3 regions of the Streptomyces sp. NPDC088923 genome follow, and region 2 is predicted to be linked to each of the others. Evidence: riboswitches for the same ligand, from Rfam matches in the RefSeq annotation. Region 2 holds a riboswitch; each other region holds the start of a gene.

Region 1 (3,261 bases), on a different contig from region 2:
TGTACGTGGCGATCTTGCCGCGCAGGTGGCGCAGGACCGGCGTGTCGCGCGTGTCGAAGCCGGTCGCGATCATGACGGTGCCCGCCGCGCCGGAGAGCGTGGCGACCGCCTTCTCGAAGCGCTCGGCGAGGGCGTCCGGGTCGGTGCCGGGGCGCAGTACGTCGTTGCCGCCCGCGACGAGGGAGACGAGGTCGGGGGCGAGTGCCGCGGCGCGGGGGACCTGGTCCTCGGCGATCTGGTGGAGGAGCTTGCCGCGCACGGCGAGGTTGGCGTAGCGGAAGGCGGAGCGCTCGGGGAGGCGGTCGGCGAGCTGGACGGCGAGGCGGTCGGCCCAGCCGGTGAGGAGCCCGTCGGGCCCGGGGTCGCCGACGCCCTCCGTGAAGCTGTCGCCCACGGCCACGTAGGACGTCACGGTGCCCCCGGCGGGGAGGGCCTTGCTGCTGGGGATGATCCTCGCTTCTCGTGCCACCTCGGCATCCTTCACCTTTACGCCAGACTTACGCCACCGTAGGGAGGGGGTGACGCGGAGTGAGAAAGGCCACCGGTCAAGAAAGCCCCAACCCCGGAATAAACGAGACCCCTTGGCGGTCGTGTCCCGAAACGGCCGTGGCGGCCCGCCCCTTGCGGGGAACGGGCCGCCACGGTTCTCGGAGGTACGGCGCTCAGGCGTTGACGCCGTGCTGCGCGAGGAAGGTGATCGGGTTGACGTCGCTCCCGTACGCGGGGCCCGTGCGGACCTCGAAGTGCAGGTGCGGCCCGGTCACGTTGCCGGTCGCGCCGGAGAGGGCGATCTGCTGGCCCTCGGTGACGCTCTGCCCGGCCGAGACCTTGAAGGCCGAGAGGTGGGCGTACTGGCTGTAGTGGCCGTCCGCGTGCTTGATGACGATCTGGTTGCCGTAGGCGCCGCCCCAGCCCGCGGTGACGACCGTGCCGGCCGCGACGGACTTGACCGGGGTGCCGGTGTTGACCGGGAAGTCGGCGCCGGTGTGGCCGTGCGACCACAGGCTGCCGTTGCGGCCGTAGCCGCTGCCCTTGACGCCGTCGACGGGCGCGGTCCAGCCGGTGCCCGTGGCGGCCTTCTTGGCGGCGGGGGCCGGGGTCGCGGCCTTCTTCACGACGAGCTTCGAACCGGGCTTGATGATGCCGGGGTTGGCGCCGATGGTGCCCTTGTTCTGCTCGTAGAGCTTCTTCCAGCCGCCGGAGACCTTCTCCTTCTTGGCGATCTTGATGAGCGTGTCACCGGCCTTGACGGTGTACGTCGAGTCCTTCGCGGGGCTCGCGGCGTGGGCGCCGCCGATGGCGGTGAGCGGGAGCGCCACGACGGCGGCACCGGTGGTGCCGAGCAGCGCGAGGCGACGGGTGAACGAGCGGCGGTTGGCCGTGGCGGACATGCGGATTCCTTCTCCGTCGCCTGCGGGGTGAGCTGTCGGGTTCGGGCTGGAGCTGCCCGGCCACCGGCGCGGTGCGCGCGGCGACTTCACCCCGAGCCGTCCCGGAGGGACCGGGCACGGCGTGGTGCGTGTGGGTCCCCCGCTCCTGCCGGTACGGGTGTGAGTGAGCGTGAGAGTCCGGGGCGGCGGCAGGATTCGGCGTTCCGGCCGGACTGCTGGTGACCGTAAAGGCATCTCGACACGCCGGACAAGCAGCCTTTTTGCGTCAGGAATCACATTTCGTGATCCATTCCGAAGATTTCCGTCACTCTCCGTGGAAACCGCTCGATACGGGCAGAACCGGACGTACGTCGTGTGCAGCGAAAACGGTCCGCCCGGCCCCGGGCCTGCCTCCGGCACCGTCCGTCACCGCTATGACGCTGCTCACCTCGGGGTTCTCCCGTGCTCCGGTACCTTGCCCGGCCTCGCGGTCCGTGCCAGTCTCGGCCTCGCGCCACCGTCGGCGAGCCGCGCCGGCGGTCCACCGGAAGGAGTCCCGTGACGCAGCCGCCCCCGGGGATCGCGCCCGAGCCCGTCGTCGTCGCTTCGGCAGGGCCGGAAGAGCCCGCGCTGAGCGCGGTCCGCAACTTCCGCGACGTGGGCGGACTGCCCACGCGCGACGGCCGCCGTACCCGTACCGGCGTGCTCTTCCGCAGCGGCCACCTCGCGCACGCCACCGAGGCCGACGCCGCCTACCTCGCCGCGCTCGGCCTCCACTCCGTCTTCGACTTCCGCAACGCCGCCGACCGGGCCCTCGAAGGCCCCGACGTCGACCTGCCCGGCGTGCGCAATGTGCACCTGCCGCTCAACGACCCGGCGGACGGCGCGGAGTTCTGGCGGATCGTGCGGGACGGGGAGGTGGAGCAGCTGCGGGCCGCGCTCGGCGAGGGGCGCGCCGAGGCCCGTATGGAGGCCAGTTACCGGCAGCTGATCAAGGAGCGCACCGCCGAGCACGGGCGGCTGCTGCGGGCGATCGCCGAGGACAGCGTGCCCGCGTTGCTGCACTGCGCGGCGGGCAAGGACCGGGCGGGCACCTCCATCGCGCTCGTGCTGCTCGCCGTGGGCGTGGAGGAGGAGGCGATCGAGGAGGACTACCTCAAGTCGAACGCGCGCCACCGCCGCTACCGCGTCTCGCGCGGTAAGGACGCGACCCCGCCCACGGCCCCCGAGATCGCCGAACTCCTCGACCCGCTCTTCGCCGCGCGGGCGAGCTACCTGCGGGCCGCGCTGGAGACGATCGACACGCACTGGGGTGGCCGGGAGCGGTACTTCGGGGAGGTCCTGGGGATGGACGGGGCGCTGCGCGAGCGGTTGAGGGACCGGCTCGTGGAGTGACCCCCCTGCGGGGGCGCCGCCCCCACACCCCCGCTCCCAATCGCCGGAGGGGCTGACATGGTGCGGGTGGAGGGGCTGATTTCCGCTACTGGTTCTTCGCTCCCAGCACGAAGAGCAGGTAGAGGAAGGCGGCGACGCCGTGCGCGGCGACGACGTAGACGAAGACACGGACCCACAACCCGGTCGGGATCTTGTCCTCGACGAAGCGGCGGATGGTCCCGTTCTCCTCCGGCGCGACCCGCCCGCCGCTCTCCCCCGGTGCGACCTGCCCGCCGTCCTTCTCCGGCCTGATCCCGCTGTCGTGCTCGGGCATTACGCGCCTCCTGGGTGGACGTCGCCGAGGCAGAGCGCGCCGAGCGGGCTCTGCAAGAGCGTGTGGACGAAGAGCAGCACCGCGCCGTCCGGGTCCGCGGCGGCGATGCGGTGCGGGGTGAGCGAGTCGAAGTGGGCGCTGTCGCCGGGAGCGAGCAGGTGCGCGCTGTCACCGAGGCGCAGT
Region 2 (3,261 bases):
CGATCTCGTCCTGACGGCGGCGGAGGCACAGGCGTACGGGATCGTCGACGCCCTCGCCGACCGGCGCGCCCCGCACTCCGGGACCAGGTGAGCGCGTGCTGCCGCCCGAACTCCCGCCGCTGCCCGCGCTGACCCGCGCCGAGGGCGAACTCGTCGACCACTACCTCGCCACCGCCGAGCTGCTCGGGCGGGTCAATCCCGCGCGCGGCGACGACACGTACGCCGCCCTGCGCGCCGCCCAGGCGCTCGTCACCGAGGTGACGCGACTGCGGGACGCGCTGGCGCTGATGCACGCGCGCGGCGAGACCGAGCTGCACCGGGCCACGCTGGAGCGGGCCTTGCGCGTCCTGGACGGCGAACGCCGGGCGGGGCGCGTCGCGGTGCCGCCCGCCGGGGCGGCCGACGCGGGCAACGGGAGCGCGGGAGACGGCGGGCGGGAACGCTGAGCGGGGCCGGAACGCTGAGCGGACGGGCACACTGAGCAGCCGCGCGCCCGCTGGGCGGCCGGTAGCGCCGCGCGGCCGTTGGCGCCGCGCGGCCGTTGGCGCCGCGCGGGCGCGCCCGCGCGGGCCGTTCGCGGTGCACGCGGGGCGTGAAGTCCGCGCCGGACGGCGCATAACCCTTCGTAACCCTTCACATGCATGCGCTCCGCGACCATTCGTGTCCGTAGCGCGACGCGCGACGGCCGAACGGAGGACCCCCCAATGACGTACGCCCGAGTCGGCGCCACGTCGCCCGCGGTTGCCCCCGCGGTCCGCGATCCGCCCCGCGCGCAGGGCGTCAGCGCTGGTCGACGGCTCGTCCCGCCCAAATGGCCCCGCACCTGACGGACTTTCGCCACCCAATCGCCATACGGGTGACTAAGCTCACATAAGCCGGTTTTCATTCGGTATCCGGCGGTGTCGTGCGTCAAGATCGCTCCCGACGACAAGCCCCCGCCGCCGCGGCGGGGCGGTCCGGGCGGACGCCGAGTCCCGTCCGCCGCCCGGACGCCAGGTCGACACGGAGTGGATCGGCGGGAGTGGAGGACCCGAGCACGGCGGTCCGGGCCCGGAAACGGGCGCCGGTCCTTGGGGTGAAGCCGCGTGAGCGGCCGGGCATCTTCGCCAGTCCGAACCCGACAGGTCATCCTTCACAGGCGGTTGACGAAGGGTTACGCATGCTGGTGCGCAATCGAGTTCCCGTCCTGCTCTCCCGGACCGGCGCGGTATCGGTCCTCACCCTCGCCGCCGTGGGCGGCACCGTCCTCGTCCCCGGCGCCTCCGGAGAGGCCTCGGCGGCGGTCCGGATCTCCGCGAAGGCGCTCAAGGTCGCGGCGTCCAAGAAGGGCGCCCCCTACCGCTGGGGCGCGACGGGCCCGCATCGCTTCGACTGCTCGGGCCTGACGCTCTATTCGTTCAAGAAGGCGGGCAAGTCCCTGCCCCGTACCGCGCAGGCGCAGTACAACCGGACCCGGCACGTCTCGGCCGGGAAGCGCACCAAGGGCGACCTGGTGTTCTTCCGCTCCGGCGGCGGCGTCTACCACGTGGGCATCTACGCCGGGAAGAACAAGATCTGGCACGCCCCCAAGACGGGAGACGTGGTCAAGCTCGAAAAGATCTGGTCGAAGCGGGTCTCGTACGGACGCGTGCGGTAAGCGGCGGGCGCGCGCGGGTTCATGAGCCTGAGGCCTTGAGCCCCCGGCTCGTGGGGCGGGCTCGTGGCGGGGGCTCAGCCCTCCGGCACGGCAGCCGCGCGCGCCGGTCGCCAGGGCAGCGCGACCAGGACCGTCTTGCCGCCCTGCGGCGTCGGGACCACCGAGAGCCTGCCGCCGTTCTCCGCCGCGAGGAAGCGGATGATCGCGAGACCGCGCCCGTTGTCCTGCTGGACGGCGGCGGGGAGGCGGCGCGGGGGGCGCGGGTGGGAGTCGGTCACGCCGACGCGCAGGAGTTCGTCACGGTCGAGCGAGACGGTGACGGTGAAGAACGGGGATCGTCCGCCCGTGTGCAGGACGGCGTTGGTGACGAGTTCGGAGACGATCAGGCGCACCGCGTCGGCCAAGTCGTCCCGCGCGGGCAGTCCCCACTCCGCGAGGAGCGTGCCGACGAACGCGCGCGCCTCGGGGACCGAGGCGGCGTCGCTCGGCAGCGTGACGGAGGCTTCCTGGTGATCGGCCATGACAACCTGCCCCTTTCCACCGGGCGTCCGCACGGCGCACCGGGTCGGTGGTTCGCGACAGCCTGCCACCAGCACGGGGCGCGTTCCGGAGACTGTGCGCCACTGTCGCCCGAAGCGGTGAAGCCTGCTACGGCAGAGCGGATTCCACGGCGCGGGGAGGCGCGCCCGAAGTACGAGGAGGGGCGTCCGAGTACGGGACGGAGCGGCCCGGAGCACGGAAGCCGGAGCGGCCCGGAGCGCGGGACGGGAGCGGCGCGGGGGGCGGGGCGGAGCCGTCCGCATCGCGAAACCCCGGTGCCCCGCGCACGTACCGCCTGGTTGGCTCCGCGCATGACCTCACCTGCCGAGCCGCGCATACGTCACGCCGTGCCCGCCGACATCGCCCCTGTCCTCGCCTTCTGGCGCGAGGCCGCCGAGGGGACGAGCATCAGCGACGACCCCGCCGGGGTCCGCCGCCTCCTCGACCGCGACCCCGAGGCGCTGCTGCTCGCCGAGCGCGACGGCACACTCGTCGGCACGGTGATCGCGGGCTTCGACGGCTGGCGCTGCTCCGCGTACCGCCTCGCCGTCCATCCCGCCTACCGCCGCCAGGGCATCGCGACGGCCCTCCTCGACGCGATGGAGGAGCGTTTCGCCGCGCTGGGCGGTCGCCGCGTCGACGCGATGGTCCTGGAGGAGAACACGCGCGCGCACGGTGCGTGGGGCGCGGCGGGGTACGTACGCGAGGAGCGGTGGCGACGCTGGGTGAAGCCGGTGTGACGGGACCGTCGGACCGGGTGTGACGGGCCGACGTGACGGGGTACCGGGACCGGGCCGGCGTGACGGGTGGTGGCCTCAGCCGCGGGCCCGCCGCCCCCGCTCCGCCCGCCCACTGCGCAGCCGCATCGCCCGCCACAGCGCTGCCGCACCCGGGCTGCTCACCGGAGGCCGCTCGTGCGGGGCGAGGCAGCAGGCGTCGTGCGCGATCCACGCCTCGCCGTAGTCCCCGGTGGTGTCCTCCCGGCCAGGCGCCCCCCTGCGAGGTGGAAGACCTCGGTGTCGGCGAAGTGCCAGGCGGGGAGGGGCTTGGGCACGAGGGCGATCCAGCCCTGTTCGGGCGGCTCC
Region 3 (3,261 bases), on a different contig from region 2:
GGCGGGCCCGGGGCGGCCCTGCGCGGGCCGGTCGTCCCGCCGGGGAGTCGGCGCGTCCGCGTATCGGCCCGGACCGGCCACCGCCGCGCGCCGTCGCGGGCCCGGTACCGCCCCGCGCCCCGCCCTCCGTCGTGTTGATCGCAGCTTCGGCACATCGACCACGACAGGAGAGTCATGCCCACCAAGACACTGAGCATCGCCACCGAGGACGGTCACGCAGAGGGCTTCGCCGCCTTCCCCGAGGGAGGAGGGCGGCACCCCGGGGTCCTGTTGTACGCGGACGGCTTCGGCCTCAGGCCCGTGGTACGGGACCTGGCCGGTCAACTGGCCGGGCACGGGTACTACGTCCTCGTCCCCCACCTCTTCTACCGGCACGGCCCCGCGCCGGTGGTCGAACTCCCCGCCTACCTCGGGGGAGAGGAACGGGCGGCGGTCTTCGCCCGCGTGCTGCCCCTCATCGAGGCGCACACCGCCGAACGCGCCCGCAAGGACGCGGACGCCTACCTCGCCTTTCTCGCGGCACAACCCGAGGTCGCGGCGGGGCCGTTCGCCGTCACCGGCTACTGCGTCGGTGGTCTCCTCGCGGTGCGCGCCGCCGCCGAGCACCCCGGCGAGGTGGCGGCCGTCGCCGCGTTCCACGCGCCGGTGGGGGCGGCCGGACCCGGTGTCCACTCCGCGCTCACCGCACGTGTCCATCTCGGCCACGCCGAGGGCGACATGACCCCGGAGGCCCTCGACTCGCTCCACGAAAAACTCGACGCGGCCGGTGTCGACTACACCTCGGAGGTCTACCCCGGCACCCGGCACGGCTTCACCATGGCCGACACCGACGCCTTCAGCGCCACCGGGTTCGCCCGTCACTGGGACCGCCTGCTTCCCCTTCTCGCCGGGACGCTGACGGGCGGCTGAGTCCCCGGCAGCGGCGGGTGGGCGGGGCGGCGACGAGTGCCCGTGGCGGGCGGGGCTGCCTCGGCGGGGAGTGGCGGTGCGGCTTGGTCCGACACGGCGGCCCGCGCGAGCGGAGGCGGTGGCCCACGCGAGCGGGCACGGTGGTTCCCGTGAGCGGGCACGCGGCAGCCCATGCGAACGGGCACGGCGGCCCAGCGAGCCGGCGCGGGCGTCGACGTGCGCGGGCACGGGCCCAAGGCTGTCCGGATACCGGTCGGGTCCGTGTCCGTATTGGGTGCATGACGGCCTGTCTGGGGTGTGGCATGAGCAACAAAGGCGCGGTTGCGTTTGTTACGGAAGTCTTGCCCCGCTTAGCGTCACTCCGGCTGTTCGTCAGGTATGCGCCGCGCCCGCGGCAGCGGACAGCCTTCGCCGAGTTCCGGGGCTTGTACCCGGGAGCCGGGGACCCATGTGTCCCATGGGGTGAATCGGACGCCGTCCGCCGGTGTCCGTAGGAGACCTTCCTGCTCCGAACCCGTCAGCTAACCCGGTAGGCGAGAGGGAAGGAAAGGAACAGCCGCTTCATGGCGTTCACGCGCCCCACGGGCAGGCACCGCCGCCCTGCCGTCCGAGCGTCCCGCACCGGTGCGAAGGTGGCCGGGCTTGCCGCGCTCACGACCGGTTCCGTCGTCGGCACCCTCGCCGCCCCCGCGCACGCCGCGAACCACGAGGGCCCCGACACCGGCCTCACCCGCGTCATCGGCTTCGACAGCGTCGCCCAGGAGATCGCCACGCAGGCCTCCCTCGTGCACTCCGCCGCCGAGCAGGACGCCGCCGAGGCGAAGGCCGCGGCCGCGGCGAGTAAGGAGGCCGCGAAGGCGAAGCGCGAGGCCGAGCGGAAGAAGGAGGCGAAGGAGCGGGCCGCGCGGGCCGCCGAGCGCGAGCGCCTCAACACCTTCGTCCTGCCGATCCCCGGCTCGTACGTCTCCACCGGCTACCACGCCAGCAGTTCGCTGTGGTCGTCCGGCAGCCACACCGGCATCGACTTCCACGCGGCGAGCGGCACGAGCGTCCACGCGGTCGGCGCGGGGACGGTCGTGAAGGTCGACTGGGGCGGCGCGTACGGCAACGAGGTCGTGCTCCGCATGCACGACGGGACGTACACGCAGTACGGGCACCTCACCGCCGCCACCGTCGCGGTCGGGCAGACCGTGACGGCCGGTCAGCAGATCGCCGTCTCGGGCGCCACGGGCAATGTCACGGGCCCTCACCTGCACTTCGAGGCCCGGACGAGCCCCGAGTACGGCTCCGACATGGACCCGCTCGCCTACCTGCGCGGCCACGGCATCGACATCTGAGCCCGTCCCGCGCCTCGCGACGCCTTCGAAAGCCCCCGGCCGCCCCCGGGGGCTTTCGGCATTCCGCGTACGGGCCTCGACGTCGCGCCCGGCAGCTCCACTCCCGGCACCGCACCGCACGCCCCGCTCCCGGTACGGCGCACCTCGCCCTTTCCGCCCCGAACCGCCCGTAAACAGCGCACCGGGGCCCGAAGATATTCGGGGAATGCGCCCTGCCGTGAGGAATTCTTCACTGTTCTCATAGGGTCACTGCTCTAATGTCTGGTGGAGCCACCTCGCGGACGTCCAACGGCAGCGTTTCGCGGTGAATAATGCGGAGGTCGGGTCATGAGTATTCCCGCGCACTCGGTATGCACGGCGATCAGGGACGATATCGTCTCGGGCGTGTACGAGCGGGGGAGCCGGCTCACGGAGGAATTGCTCGCGCGGAGATACGGGGTCTCGCGGGTGCCGGTGCGGGAGGCGCTGCGCACGCTGGAGGCGGAGGGCTTCGTGGTGACGCGCCGGCACGCGGGGGCGCAGGTCGCCGAGCCGGGGGCGCGGGAGGCCGTGGACGTCCTGGAGACGAGGCTGCTCCTGGAGCCGCTGTGCGCGGCGCGCGCCGCGCAGCGCAGGACCGAGGCGCACCTCAAGGTGCTGCGCGGCCTCGTCAGGCTGGGGCAGGAGCGGGCACGCCGGGGGCAGGAGGAGGACCTGCGCTCGCTGGGCGGCTGGTTCCACGAGACCCTCGTGCAGGCCAGCGCGAGCGAGACCCTGACCTCCCTGCTGACCCTGCTGCGGCAGAAGATCGCGTGGATGTACGTGGTCGAGTCGCCCGCCCGCCCGCAGGAGTCCTGGGCCGAGCACGGCGCGATCGTCGACGCCCTGGCGCGCGGTGACGCGGAGCGGGCCCGCGCGCTCACGGCGCAGCACGCCGACCGCGCGCGGCGCGCCCACCGCCTGCGCGGCCCAGGCCCCTACCCGCCGCGCCGCCCGCCGGGGCGCGACCCCGAGGAGGCCCCCGCCTGGTGAGGCC

Evidence for each region. Region 2 has a riboswitch for cyclic di-AMP ahead of ACIP4O_RS15985 (C40 family peptidase). Riboswitches for the same ligand answer to the same signal wherever they lie in the genome.
Region 1: linked by a shared signal. The riboswitch ahead of ACIP4O_RS23440 (LysM peptidoglycan-binding domain-containing M23 family metallopeptidase) and the one ahead of ACIP4O_RS15985 (C40 family peptidase) in region 2 are both predicted to bind cyclic di-AMP.
Region 3: linked by a shared signal. The riboswitch ahead of ACIP4O_RS29425 (M23 family metallopeptidase) and the one ahead of ACIP4O_RS15985 (C40 family peptidase) in region 2 are both predicted to bind cyclic di-AMP.

Annotation. Positions count from the first base shown of each region.
Region 1 covers NZ_JBIVIO010000006.1:295,633-298,893, forward strand. The annotation lists gene ACIP4O_RS23435 (SGNH/GDSL hydrolase family protein) at 1-469, opposite strand, end outside; gene ACIP4O_RS23440 (LysM peptidoglycan-binding domain-containing M23 family metallopeptidase) at 663-1,391, opposite strand; cyclic di-AMP (ydaO/yuaA leader) riboswitch at 1,394-1,571, opposite strand; gene ACIP4O_RS23445 (tyrosine-protein phosphatase) at 1,929-2,765, shown strand; gene ACIP4O_RS23450 (DUF6126 family protein) at 2,851-3,078, opposite strand; gene ACIP4O_RS23455 (XRE family transcriptional regulator) at 3,078-3,261, opposite strand, start outside.
Region 2 covers NZ_JBIVIO010000003.1:117,936-121,196, reverse strand. The annotation lists gene ACIP4O_RS15995 (ClpP family protease) at 1-91, shown strand, start outside; gene ACIP4O_RS15990 (hypothetical protein) at 96-446, shown strand; cyclic di-AMP (ydaO/yuaA leader) riboswitch at 956-1,156, shown strand; gene ACIP4O_RS15985 (C40 family peptidase) at 1,160-1,636, shown strand; gene ACIP4O_RS15980 (ATP-binding protein) at 1,711-2,157, opposite strand; gene ACIP4O_RS15975 (GNAT family N-acetyltransferase) at 2,488-2,916, shown strand; gene ACIP4O_RS15970 (hypothetical protein) at 3,075-3,261, opposite strand, start outside.
Region 3 covers NZ_JBIVIO010000012.1:30,266-33,526, reverse strand. The annotation lists gene ACIP4O_RS29430 (dienelactone hydrolase family protein) at 175-909, shown strand; cyclic di-AMP (ydaO/yuaA leader) riboswitch at 1,309-1,460, shown strand; gene ACIP4O_RS29425 (M23 family metallopeptidase) at 1,473-2,246, shown strand; gene ACIP4O_RS29420 (GntR family transcriptional regulator) at 2,574-3,257, shown strand.